Regions from separate parts of the Mesorhizobium sp. M0910 genome, predicted to be linked through region 2. Evidence: predicted binding sites of a transcription regulator. Region 2 holds the regulator's gene; each other region holds the start of a gene.
What was found. The regulator PhoB, encoded in region 2, activates phosphate uptake and scavenging genes when phosphate is short. The targets are predictions, from matches to a motif close to TGTCATNNANCTGTCAT.

Region 1 (4,347 bases), on a different contig from region 2:
CGAGGAAGCGGCCGACGATCGACTTCACCCTGATGTTCTCCGATAGGCCGGGCACCTGCGGTCTCAGGCAGCAGATGCCGCGCACGACGAGATCGATCTCGACGCCGGCGCGGCTGGCATCGTAGAGGGCATCGATGACGATCGGGTCGACCAAGGCGTTCATCTTCATCCAGATGCGGGCCGGTCTGCCCTCCAGCGCGTGGCTGATCTCATCCGAAATGTGCTGGAGGATGCGGTCGCGCAGCGTGAACGGCGAGATGGCCAGCCGCATCTGCTCGGCCGGCTCGGCATAGCCGGTGATGAAGTTGAACAACTGGGCGACATCGCGCGCGATTGTCGGGTCCGTGGTGAAGAAGGACAGATCGGTGTAGATGCGGGCGGTGACCGGGTGGTAGTTGCCGGTGCCGAGATGCACGTAATTGCGCAGCCTGCCGTCCTCGCGCCGCACGACCAGCGACATCTTTGCGTGGGTCTTCAGTTCGAGAAAGCCAAAGACGACCTGGACGCCGGCGCGCTCGAGGTCGCGCGCCCAGCGGATGTTGGCCTCCTCGTCGAAGCGCGCCTTGAGCTCGACCAGCGCCGTCACCGACTTGCCGGCTTCCGCCGCATCGACCAAAGCCCGTACGATCGGGCTGTCGTTGGAGGTGCGGTAGAGCGTCTGCTTGATCGCCACCACTTCCGGGTCGGCCATTGCCTGGCGCAGAAACTGCACCACCACGTCGAAGGATTCGTAAGGGTGGTGGACGATGATATCCTTCTCGCGGATCGCGGCAAAACAGTCGCCGCCATGCTCGCGGATGCGCTCGGGAAAGCGCGGATTGTAAGGCGTGAACTTCAGATCGTCGCGGGCGACGGCGACGATCTCCGAGATCTGGCTGAGCGCCAGCGGACCGGTGAGCACGCTGATCCGGCTGGCCGAGACGCCGAGCTCGCCGGCGACGAAATCGCGCAATTCGGCCGGCATCGACCTGTCGAACTCGATGCGGATGACCGAGCCGCGGCGTCGCCGCTTCAGCGCCGTCTCGAACAGCCGCACCAGATCCTCTGATTCTTCCTCGACCTCGATATCGCTGTCGCGGATGATGCGGAACGTGCCGGAGCCCTTGACCTCATAGCCGGGAAACAGCTTGCCGATATAGAGACTGACCGCCTCTTCGAGTGGAATGAAGCGGACATGATGCTTGCGATCCGGCAAACGGATGAAGCGCCTCAGCGCCACCGGCAGGCGCAAAAGCGCGCTCATTTCCTCGCCGTTCTTGCGGTGGCGCAATTGCAGCGCCATCGAGAAACCGAGGTTGGGAATGAACGGGAACGGATGCGCCGGGTCGATCGACAGCGGGGTCAGGACCGGAAATACCTGCTCCTGGAAATGGTCCTCGAGCCAGGTCTTCTCGTCCTTGGTCAGCGCATCGCGGGTGATGCTTTCGATGCCTTGTTTGTCGAGCAGCAGCATCAGCGCCGAAAGGCTGTTCTGCTGGTCCTCCTGCAGGCGCTCGACCTCGCGCAGCAATTGTTCGAGCTGCTGCTCGGGAGTGCGCCCATCCGGGCTCTTCAGCACGATGCCCTCGCGCACCTGGCCGGCAAGACCGGCGACGCGGACCATGAAGAACTCGTCGAGATTGGCTGCCGATATCGACAGGAAGCGAACGCGCTCGAGCAGCGGATGATTGGCGTTCAGCGATTCTTCGAGCACGCGCCGGTTGAATTGCAGCCAGGAAAACTCGCGGTTGACGAAGCGGTCGGGGTTGCCGCCTTCGCGGCTCGCCGCCTCGACGGTGATGAATTCGCTCTGCACCGGCTTCAGTTCGTTCATGGTTTCCGCTCTTCCCACACCGTTCGACGACCACAGCCTTAACCGGCTTAACTTATCCTCTGACAGGCTTTTGCGACAGTTTCATTTCATCGATCTTGCAAAGAGATGGGTTATGATCCAGATGCAATCGACAAGATCAGGAGACGACGATGGCAGGCGGTTCCATTCCCCATTTCCAGAACGATGCGGGCTATCCGGCAATCGACATCGGCGTCAAGGAATTCATGTGCACCGGCGCCAATCCGCCTTTCGACCACCCGCATGTATTTCTCGATATGGGCGACGACAATGAAAAAGTCTGCCCCTATTGCTCGACGCTCTATCGCTATTCGCCCAAGCTGAAGGCATTGGAAACGCAGCCGCCGGGCTGCCTCTATATCGACCAGGCCGCCTGATTCTTCCGCGACAAGCCTGATGCGAGAAACGCAGTCCCGGCAGGTGGTCATCGCCGGGGCGGGCGTCGCCGGACTGACCGTGGCACTGGCCTTCGCCGAGCGCGGCTATCGGACAAAACTGTTCGAACAGGCGCAGCACCTCGAGGCTGCCGGTGCCGGCATCCAGCTTTCACCCAACGCGACATGCATCCTTCGACAATTCGGCCTACTCGATCGGCTGCTGCCGACGGCGGTGCGGCCGGAGGCGGTCGTGCTGAAGGATGCCGTCACGCTGCGCGAGCTGGCGCGCGTACCGCTTGGCCAGGCGGCTGAAACGCGCTGGGGAGCACCCTATCTCGTCGCCCACCGCGCCGACCTGCAGTCAGCGCTGATGGCGCGGATAGCCGAGCGCTCCGAGGTCGAGCTTGTCACTGGTGCCCGCGTCGGCGGCGTCGCAACCGGACCGAATGGCATCACCGCAACAGTCGAGATTGCCGGCACGACCATCGAAGCCGAAGGATCGTTGCTGGTCGGAGCCGATGGCGTCTGGTCGTCGGTGCGAGAAACGCTCGCCCGCAAGGCGGCCGATTTCCGGAGAAGCCGCTTCTCGGGCGAGCTTGCCTGGCGCGCAACGGTGGCCGCGGACAGCCTCGCCGGACAAGCCTTCAGGGTGATCGGAGCGCCCGATTGCGTTACCGCATTCCTCTATCCAGGCTTCCATATGGTCGCCTATCCGGTCAGCCGTGGCGCGGTCTTCAACCTCGCGGCCTTCACCAAGGGCGAGCGCATCGCCGAGAACTGGTCGGGGCATGCCGACCCCGCCATCCTCGCCAACGCCATGCGCGGTACCGCGCCGGCGCTGGTCCGTCTGGCGAGCGAGGCCGCGCCATGGACGGCATGGCCGATCCATACCGTCGAGCAGCGGCGGTGGACGACGCCGGAGGGCATAGCGCTGATTGGCGATGCGGCGCATGCGATGACGCCGTTTGCCGCACAGGGAGCGGCGATGGCGATCGAAGACACGGTAACCCTTGCCGGTTTCGTTGCCAGCTCGCCTGCCGACCTCAGCAGCGCGCTTGTCGCCTGGGAACAGGCGCGGCGGCCGCGCGTATCCCAGGTCGCCCGCCGCGGCGCCCTCAACCGCCTCGCCTGGCATGCGGCCGGGCCGGTGGCGATGGCCCGCAACCTGTTCCTGGCGATGCGCTCACCCGAAAAACTCGCCGCTGATCTGGACTGGCTCTATGGCTGGCGGGCGGACGCTCGGCGGTCCTAAGTCATCGGAGCCTTGTCAATTGTAAAGCCGCATCGACAGGCTAAGCGAGGCCGGCAGCGGGTTCCACCAGCCGGTGCGCAGGCCGGCGGTGCGCAGTGCCGCCGCCGCCCAGGTGTTGCAGCCGACCAGCGCGTTGAAATGGCCATTGGCTTCGAAGAAACGATCGAAACGGGAGTAGGCCGCATCCTCGATCGGCATGGCCCCGTTCGGTCCCTGCTGAAAACTCGCTGCAATGAAATCGAGCAGCGCCGCAAAGCGTTCCTCACTTACGTCGAAGCCGGCGACGTCGGGATGCGGCTCGGCGATTTCGCCTGAAATGTCGACATGCATCACCGAGGCATCGACGGTCAGCGCCTTCATCACCGGCACTGCCTTCAGTTCCGACCAGGTCGGCGTCTCGAGATAGAAGGCGCGGCCGCCCCAGCCGAAGACGATGTAGCGGACCTCCGCCATGTCGGCCGGAATGCCGGCATCGACCAGGAAGTGGAAGCGCCGGCGCACATCGTCGTCGACCGGGATGGCGATGTCGGTGTGGATCGGATTTTTCAGCACCACGATGCGGTGGCTTGCGCCGATCGGATCGGCAGCGGCCGCCGGCCAGAGCGGGCGCGGCAGCAGCGTGCCCAGCGCCACCGCAAGGACTGCTGCAACGACCAGCAGGTCGAGAAAACGAGCAAGCTTCTTCATGGGGAAGGCATAGGCCAAGCAATGTTCAAGGTGAAGCCTCTCCGGAAATTGCACAGCTGACTTAGCGCTTGACGCGTATCCTCCCGGGGAGGATATGCAGAGGCATGTCAGATCACCTCCACGCTTCGCATCCTTCCATCATAAAGCGCCTGAAGCGCGCGCAAGGCCACCTCGCGGCGGTGCTGGCGATGATCGAGGCG
Region 2 (4,347 bases):
CGATCCGGCCAGCCCTTGCGCCGTCAGCGCGGCGACGACGCCACCGGCGGTGCCGTCATTGGCCGCGACCACGGCATCGACCTTGTTGTCGTTGGCGGTCAGGAACTGTTCCATGTTCTTCTGAGCGTTGGCCGGCAGCCAGCCGTCCGTATAGGCCTCGCCGACATTCTTGATCTTGCCGCTGTCGATGGCCTCCTTCAGCACCTCCATCGAACCGGCAAACAGGAAATCGGCATTCGGATCGGAACCCGAACCCTTGATGAAGACGTAGTTGCCTTCCGGCTTCACCTTGAAGACTTCGCGGGCCTGCATGCGGCCGACTTCCTTGTTGTCGAAGGTCAGATAGAACACGTCCTTGTTCTCGATCAGCCGGTCATAGCCGACGACCGGGATGCCTTCGTCCAGTGCCTTCTGCACGGCCGGCCCGATGGCCGAGGCATCCTGTGCCAGGATGATCAGCGCATTGGCACCCTGCGAGATCAGGCTCTCGACGTCGGTGAGCTGCTTGCCGGGGTTGGACTGTGCGTCGGCGGAAATATACTTGTCGCCGGCGGCCTCGATGGCCGCCTTCATTGCGGCCTCGTCGGTCTTCCAGCGCTCTTCCTGGAAGTTCGACCAGGAAACGCCGATGACCTTGTCTTTCGCCTGCGCCACCGACGCCAGCGCCAGCGTCATGGCGACACCCGCCAGAATGGCGGTCGTGAATTTCTTCATCATATCCTCCCTGCGCCGCGTACGGCGTGACCAATTGGCTCAAAGACCAGCTTAGAAGCTCTAATTTTTTCGAGCCTCGAAAAAATACTGGCCCGATCTCCGGCTGCTGTCAACATCGATTCTGATGGATTTTGATGACTGTGCGAGTTTTTTCGAGCGTCGGAATAAACGATGACAGCGCCACCTGCATCTGACACTATTTGCCGCATCCGACACTATTTGTCGGACATTACCGACGGCTTCCGGTTCATGAGCGGCCGCGGCAACCGGGAGGAAAGCAAAACGATGTCGGTCGGAATCCGCCATGACGATTTGCGCCGGCGCAACCGGGCGATGGTGATCTCGGCGGTGCGCCGGGCCGGCCAGCCATCGCGTACGGAGATCGCAGCCACCACCGGCCTCAGTCATTCAACCATATCGGCGATCTCCTCCGACCTGATACGGGAAGGCATCCTCGCCGAGAGCAAGGCAAGTGAGCCCGTTTCGTTGAAACGCGGTCGTCCACAGGTCGGCCTCGCCCTCAACCCGGAAGCGGCGGCGGTGCTGACCGTGGTGTTGTCACTGAATTTCCTGTCGGCCGCCATTATCGACTATGCGGGACAGGTGGTCGCCGAGGAACAGCGCCGGCTGGACACGCTGACCATGCCGCGCGACGAGCTGATCCGCGAATGCATGGCCATCGTCCGGCGCCGGCTTGAGGACCCAGACCTTGACGTCCGCAGTGTCGCCCGCATCGCCCTGGCGATTCAGGGCATTACCGACTCCCCTGCACGCGCCATGCTGTGGTCGCCGATCACGCCGCAGACCGACATCGCCTTTGCCGACATGCTGGAGGACGAATTCGGCATCCCGGCCACGGTGGAGAACGACTGCAATATGATGGCGGTGGCTTTGCGCTGGCGCAATCCGGATCGCTATCGCGACGACTTCATCGCCATCCTGCTTTCGCATGGCATCGGTATGGGGCTTGTGCTGAAGGGCGAACTGTTCACCGGGACGCATTCCTCGGGCGGCGAATTTGGCCACATGATCCATCGTCCGGGCGGCGCGCTCTGCCGTTGCGGGCGGCGCGGCTGCATCGAAGCCTATGCCGGCAACTATGCCATCTGGCGCAACGCCAGGCAGATGAGCGAAGACAGCGAACCTATCGCCGACGTCAGCGACGCCGACATGCGCGCGCTGGCCGCCCGCGCGCGCGAGAAGGATGGGCCGGAACGCGAGGCCTACCGCAAGGCCGGCGAAGCGCTGGGTTTCGGTCTCGGCTCGCTGTTCGCGCTGATCGATCCGGCACCGGTCGCGATGGTCGGCGCCAGTGCCGCTGCCTTCGATCTGATCGAGCCGGCCTTGCGCAAGGCAATCGCCCAGACCGCCGGCGGCCAGCACTCGGGCTCGATCTCCTTCGATACCGAGCCGAACGAATTGCCGCTGATCCGCGAAGGCTGCGCGATGCGGGCGTTAAGCTTCGTCGACCAGGAGATTTTCGCGCCGGGCGCGCAAATGAGGCCCGGCGTCAGAAAGAACGTCGCCTGACCAGGCGGGTCAATCTTCCCTGATCGCATAGCCGGCACCGCGGATGGTGCGGATGACATCCGGCATGCGGCCGTTATTGACGGCTTTGCGCAGCCGCCCGACATGGACGTCGACGGTGCGTTCGTCGATGTAGATCGTCTCGCCCCAGACATTATCGAGCAACTGGCTACGCGAGAAGACGCGGCCCGGATGCCGCATCATGAACTCGAGCAGTCGGAATTCGGTCGGCCCGAGCCGGATCTCGCTCTTCTTGCGATAGACCCTGTGCGATTCGCGATCGAGCACGATGTCGCCGACCTTCAACACGCTGGACAGCACTTCCGGCTTGGCGCGCCGCAGCAGCGCCTTGACCCTGGCCATGAATTCCGGCGTCGAAAACGGTTTGACCAGATAGTCGTCGGCGCCGGTCGAAAGACCGCGCACCCGGTCGCTCTCCTCGCCGCGCGCGGTCAGCATGATGATCGGCAGCCGCTCGGTTTCGGGGCGCACGCGCAACCTGCGGCAGAGCTCGATGCCGGAAACCGCCGGTATCATCCAGTCGAGCACCAGAAGGTCGGGCACATTTTCCTGCAAACGGATCTCGGCTTCGTCGCCGCGTGTCACCACCTCGACCTGGTAGCCTTCGGATTCGAGATTGTAGCGGAGCAGCACGCCCAACGGCTCCTCGTCCTCCACCACCATTATGCGTGGTGCGATCATCGGCTGGGCACCCCCATCATGTCACCGGCGCGGACATTGTCGTTTCGTCCTGCTTCGGACGATTGACGGGCAATTGCTCGCCGGTCAGCACATAATACGCATTCTCGGCGATGTTGGTGACATGGTCGCCGATCCGCTCGAGATTCTTGGCGCAGAACAGCAGATGCGTGCAAGCGGTGATGTTGCGCGGATCTTCCATCATGTAGGTTAACAGCTCGCGGAACACGGACGTGTATTTGACGTCGATACGCTCGTCGGCGGCGCGCAGCTTGGCCAACGCGGCCGCATCGCCTGCGGCATATTCCTCGATGACGCCCTGCACCTGGATGAGCACCAGCTGCGCCATCGCATCGATGGAATGCGATAGGTCGCGCGGCGTGACGCTGAGGCCGACCGCGCTCACACGCTTGGCGATATTCTTGGCAAGGTCGCCGATGCGTTCGAGGTCGCCGGCCATGCGGATCGCTCCGACGACATGGCGCAGATCGTGAGCCATTGGCTGGCGCTTGGCGATCAGGGTGATGGCGCGATCGTCCAGTTCGCGTTGACGCGCGTCCATGATGGCGTCGTCGGAGACGACGCGCTGCGCCAGCACGTTGTCGGAATTCAACAGGGCCTTGGTCGCCCCGCCGACCATCGAACCGGCGAGGTCGGCCATGTCGCGGATCAGCTTACTGATCTGCTCGAGATCCTCGTCGAAAGAAGCGACTGTGTGTTCGCCCATGGTCCTGTCCTCATATGCATGATCGGAACGGCTCAGCCGAAGCGGCCGGTGATGTAGTCCTGCGTGCGCTTCTCGCGGGGCGATGTGAAGATCTTCTCAGTCCGGTCGAACTCGACCAGTTCACCCAGATACATGAAGGCGGTCTGGCGCGACACGCGCGCCGCTTGCTGCATGTTGTGGGTGACGATGACGATCGTGTAGTCGGCTTGCAACTCGTCGATCAGTTCCTCGATCTTGGCCGTCGACAGCGGGTCGAGGGCCGAAGCCGGTTCGTCGAGCAGAATGACTTCCGGCTTCACTGCCACGGTGCGCGCGATGCAGAGCCGCTGCTGCTGGCCACCGGACAGGCTCAACCCGCTGGCGTTTAGCTTGTCCTTGACCTCGCTCCACAGCGCGGCCCGCTTCAACGCTTGCTCGACGCGGCCGTCCATCTCGGACTTGCCGAGATTCTCGTAGAGCCTGACGCCGAATGCTATGTTCTCGTAGATCGACATCGGGAACGGCGTCGGCTTCTGGAACACCATGCCGATCTTTGTCCTGAGGAGGTTGAGATCCTGCGACCGGTCGAGAATGTTCTTGCCGTCGAGCAGCACCTGGCCCTCGGCGGTCTGTTTCGGGTAGAGCTCGTAGATGCGGTTGAAGACGCGCAGCAGCGTCGATTTCCCGCAACCCGAAGGGCC
Region 3 (4,347 bases), on a different contig from region 2:
ACGACGAGCCTGAGCACCGGACTGGGTGTCAAATTGCGCGCGGCGATGAACGAGAACGGCACCGCAAAGACGAAGCCGATGAAAGTGGAAACCAGCGCCACGTTGAGCGTGGTGAGCATCAGCTCGAAATATTCGGGTAGGTAAAAACCGCCCCAGAGATAGACGCGGCCAAGCGGGAAGTTGAACTCCTGGCTGCCCTTGTCGTGCGGCGATGCGATGTCGAACAGCGCCCGCCAGACGTCGTTCCAGTCTTTGGGAACAAGCCAGCTAAGGAAATCCAGTATGTGCGGCAGCCGATCGAAGAAATGTCCGGCATTGGCCTCGTCGGCAAACCACATGGCTGTGCACATCGCGATAAGCAGCAAACCGATGCCGAGCGCCGTGTAGAACCGGCGCAAGGACGTCTGCCGTCGCCAGGAATCGGCTGTCCGCCGGGTCGCATCTGAACGGATCGTGGCTGAGATGGTCATGATCGGACATGCAAAAAGGGCGGCGCTGGTAAGGCCGCCCTTTGCAACTGCATTCAGCCGCCGATCGCGGCTTTGCGGGCTTCGACGATGACGCTGTAGAAGTCGGGCTTCACCGGAACGTAGCCGGTGAAATCGCCGCCTTCGATGGCCTCGAAGCAAGGCTTGTCCTTGGCCGGCAGGCTGGTGAAGAAGTTGGCGAGCTTGGCGCTCATATCGCCGCCGAGTGCGGTGCGCACGACCAGCGGGCCGTTCGGGATCAAGCCGGAGCGCCAGACTTCGACGAAATCGTTGGGGTCGACGGCGCCCTTGGCGACTTCCTTGTGGAAGGTGCCGGAGGTGTAGCCGTTCTTGAAGTCGCCAATGCCCGAGGAGTCGTCAACCGCAACATCGACCTTGCCGTCGCGAACGGCGAGGAGGTTGTTCTCGTGGCCGCCATTGAACTGGGTCGAGGCGAAGAAGGTTTCGTTCGAGGCGCCGGTGTCCTTCGGGATTTGGGTCAGCGGGATCAGATAACCGGAGGTCGAATCCGGGTCGGCATAGCCGAGCTTCTTGCCCTTTGCCGACTTGATGTCGGTGATGCCGGACGACTTCAGCGCCAGGCCGATCGAATAATAGCCGGTCGCGCCGTCGGTCTGCTGGGTGGTGAGGATCGGGGTCACGGCGTTTGGATCCTTGAGGTAGACGCTGGCATAGCCTGACGCGCCAAGCTCGGCGAAATCGAGGGTGCCGCCGAGCAGGCCCTGGATCACCCCGTCATAGTCGGCGGCCGGGAACAGCGAGACCTTCTCGAAGCCGAATTCGGACTTCAGGTGATCGGCGAGGCACTGAAAGTTGCGCAGCCGGTCCGCTTCATTTTCACCACCAAGGATGCCGATGCGGAATTCCTCGATATCCTGGGCGTGAGCGGCACTTGTTGCGATGGCGAGCAATGAAACCGCGCCAAAAACCATCTTCCTGAACATTATCTCTCTCCTGTTGGTTCCGGCTTCGCGCCGGAGCGTTCGAACTTTTGACGAGTGCCTTTGACGCGGGCGGGCGATCAGGCCGTTCTCAGTAGCCAGGGAATACGGGCTCGAGCGGTCCGGCGGATGCAGCGATTTTCTGTTTGATGGCGACGCTGGTCGAGGTGATGGCCTCGGAGATTTCGCCGCCATTGCTGTCGGCGCCGTAGACCATGCGCACGGCCTCCCGGTTGAGGTCTTCGGGCGGGCCGTCGAAGACAACCTTGCCGGCGGCCATGCCGATGATACGGTTGCAATAGTTGCGGGCCGTATCAAGCGTATGCAGATTTGTGATGACGGTGATGCCTTCGCGCAAATTGATGTCCTGCAGCGAATCCATCACCACCTTGGCGTTGAGCGGATCGAGCGAGGCGATCGGCTCGTCCGCCAACAGCACCTTCGGCTGCTGCATCATGGCACGCGCAATAGCAACGCGCTGCTGCTGGCCGCCGGAAAGCGTGCCGGCGGGCTGCAGTACGGTGCGGGCGATGTCGAGACGCTCAAGGGCGGCAACAGCCTCGGCGCATTCACTGCGCGAGAACATGCCGAACAGGTTGGACAGCGTCGAGCGGTGGTTGAGCCGGCCGAGCAGCACATTGGTCAGCACGTCCAGGCGCGGCACCAGATTGAACTGCTGGAAGATCATGGCGCAGTCGCGCTGCCATCGCCGGAGCGGCGAGCCGCGCAACCCGGAGACTTCGACGCCGTCGAACAGGATGGATCCCTGGCTGGGATCGATGAGGCGGTTGATCATGCGCAGAAGCGTCGATTTGCCGGCGCCGGAACGGCCGATGATGCCGACCATCTGACCGTGCGGGATCGCGATGTCGACATTGCTGACGGCGGTGTTCTTGCCGAACCGGCGGGTGACGCCGCGGATTTCGAGCGTAGCTGACATGGTGCAGGCTCCAGTCCAATCGCAATTGAAGGTCTGTTGACCCTCGCTAGCGCAGCCGCATGAACCTGCGGTGTCGGAACGATGTCAGTTTTGTTACTGCCCACAGCCTGGAGCGGCGCGGCCAATCCAGCACGAGAGGCTCGAATGGTGAATGGTGACAAGAAAGGCTTTCCTGAGCCTCGAAACCTGTCCGCTGCCCCCTTCACCATTTCACGACCCTTAGCCGCCATACTTCTCCAGGAAAGCCTCCGCCGACAGTTCCCGAAAGTCTTCGAGCGCGGCGCGCAGCCGAGCGTGGTCCCAGTCCCACCAGGCGAGCGCCTGGTAGCGCTCCGCGGTGCGGCGGTCGAAGCGTTCGCGGATCGGCTTGGCCGGTACGCCGGCGACGATGGTGTAGGGCGCGACGTCCTTCGACACCACCGCGCCGGCGCCGACCGCCGCGCCGTCGCCGACGGTGACGCCGGGCAGGATAGTCGAGCCGTGGCCGAGCCAGGTGTCGTGGCCGATGGTGACGCGCTTGGCGCGGCGCTGGGCGAAGAATTCGCTTTCGTGCTCGGCGTCGTCCCAATAGTCCGAAGCGCGATAGGTGAAATGGTGCAGCGTCGGCCGCCAGGTCGGGTGGTTGGTGGCATTGATGCGCACGCTGGCGGCGATGTTGGCGAATTTGCCGATCGTCACGCACCAGACGCCGCAGTCCTGCATCATGTAGGAATAGTCGCCGAGCGTGCTTTCGGAAACCCGGCAGCGCTCGGCGATCTCCGTCCAGCGGCCAAGCGTCGAGTTCTCGACTTGCGCCGTCTCGTGGATCAGCGGTGCCTCCGACAGTTTCCTGGTCATGCGGCGATTTTTCCGGCGGCGAAGGCGGTCACGTCGATGACGCGGTCGGCGACCGCCTCACGCACGTCGTGATCATGGAAGATGCCGAGCAAAGCGACGCCCGCCGCCTTCTTGGCGGCGATCAGGGAAATCACGACGTCGCGGTTCCTTGCGTCGAGCGAGGCGGTCGGCTCGTCTAGCAGCAGGATCGGATGCTCGGTGATGAAGCCGCGCGCGATGTTGACGCGCTGCTGTTCGCCGCCGGAGAACGTCGCCGGCGGCAGCGCCCAGAGTTTTTCCGGCAGGTTCAGCTGCGCCAGCAAGGCACGTGCCTTGCCGCGCGCGACCTCACGCTCCTCGCCGCGCTCGACCAGCGGCTCGGCGACGACATCGAGCGCCGAGACACGCGGCACGGTGCGCAGGAACTGGCTGACATAGCCGATGGTAAGCCGGCGGACGGCAAGCACGGTGCGCGGGCTGGCCGCGGCGAGATCGATCAGCCCGCCCTCGTGCTGGACGATGATCTGGCCTTCGTCGGCGGCATAATTGCCGTAGAGCATTTTCAGGATCGAGCTCTTGCCGGCCCCGGACGGGCCGCCGAGCACGGCGCATTCGCCGGCCCTGATCGCGAACGAGACGCCGGCAACCACCGGCAATTTGATGCCGTCGCGCAGATGCATGGTGAAGCTCTTGGCGACATCGGAGACGACGAGGGGGGTTGCCATAGTCACACCTGCAGAATGGAAGAAACGAGAAGCTGGGTGTAGGGCGCGCGCGGATCGTCGAGGACGCGGTCGGTGAGGTCGCTTTCGACGACGCGGCCGTCCTTCATCACCATCATGCGCTGCGACAACAGCCGCGCCACCGCGAGATCGTGGGTGACGACGATCGCCGCCAGGCCGAGATCGGTGACCAGCCCGCGCAGCAGATCGAGCAGACGTGCCTGCACCGACACGTCGAGACCACCGGTCGGCTCGTCCATGAACACCAGCCGTGGGCCGGTAACGAGGTTGCGGGCGATCTGCAGGCGCTGGCGCATGCCGCCGGAAAAGGCGCGCGGCTCGTCGTCGATGCGGTCTTCGTCGATCTCGACGCGCGACAGCCAGTCGACCGCCGTGGCTCGGATTTTTCCGTAGTGGCGGTCGCCGACCGCCATCAGCCG

Region 1: a site for PhoB is predicted at 1,886-1,902, ahead of NKH78_RS29995 (RNA degradosome polyphosphate kinase). Genes of this name have one in related genera too.
Region 3: a site for PhoB is predicted at 2,451-2,467, ahead of phnC (phosphonate ABC transporter ATP-binding protein). Genes of this name have one in related genera too.

The regions. Positions count from the first base shown of each region.
Region 1 is NZ_JAMYNZ010000020.1:25,459-29,805, forward strand. It holds gene NKH78_RS29995 (RNA degradosome polyphosphate kinase) at 1-1,813, opposite strand, end outside; gene NKH78_RS30000 (zinc-finger domain-containing protein) at 1,963-2,208, shown strand; gene NKH78_RS30005 (FAD-dependent monooxygenase) at 2,228-3,460, shown strand; gene NKH78_RS30010 (TIGR02117 family protein) at 3,476-4,147, opposite strand; gene NKH78_RS30015 (metal-sensing transcriptional repressor) at 4,252-4,347, shown strand, end outside.
Region 2 is NZ_JAMYNZ010000007.1:255,293-259,639, reverse strand. It holds gene xylF (D-xylose ABC transporter substrate-binding protein) at 1-714, opposite strand, end outside; gene NKH78_RS19530 (ROK family protein) at 1,000-2,244, shown strand; gene phoB (phosphate regulon transcriptional regulator PhoB) at 2,254-2,943, opposite strand; gene phoU (phosphate signaling complex protein PhoU) at 2,960-3,667, opposite strand; gene pstB (phosphate ABC transporter ATP-binding protein PstB) at 3,700-4,347, opposite strand, start outside.
Region 3 is NZ_JAMYNZ010000001.1:740,902-745,248, reverse strand. It holds gene phnE (phosphonate ABC transporter, permease protein PhnE) at 1-470, opposite strand, end outside; gene phnD (phosphonate ABC transporter substrate-binding protein) at 524-1,432, opposite strand; gene phnC (phosphonate ABC transporter ATP-binding protein) at 1,521-2,369, opposite strand; gene NKH78_RS03645 (DapH/DapD/GlmU-related protein) at 2,589-3,206, opposite strand; gene phnL (phosphonate C-P lyase system protein PhnL) at 3,203-3,910, opposite strand; gene phnK (phosphonate C-P lyase system protein PhnK) at 3,913-4,347, opposite strand, start outside.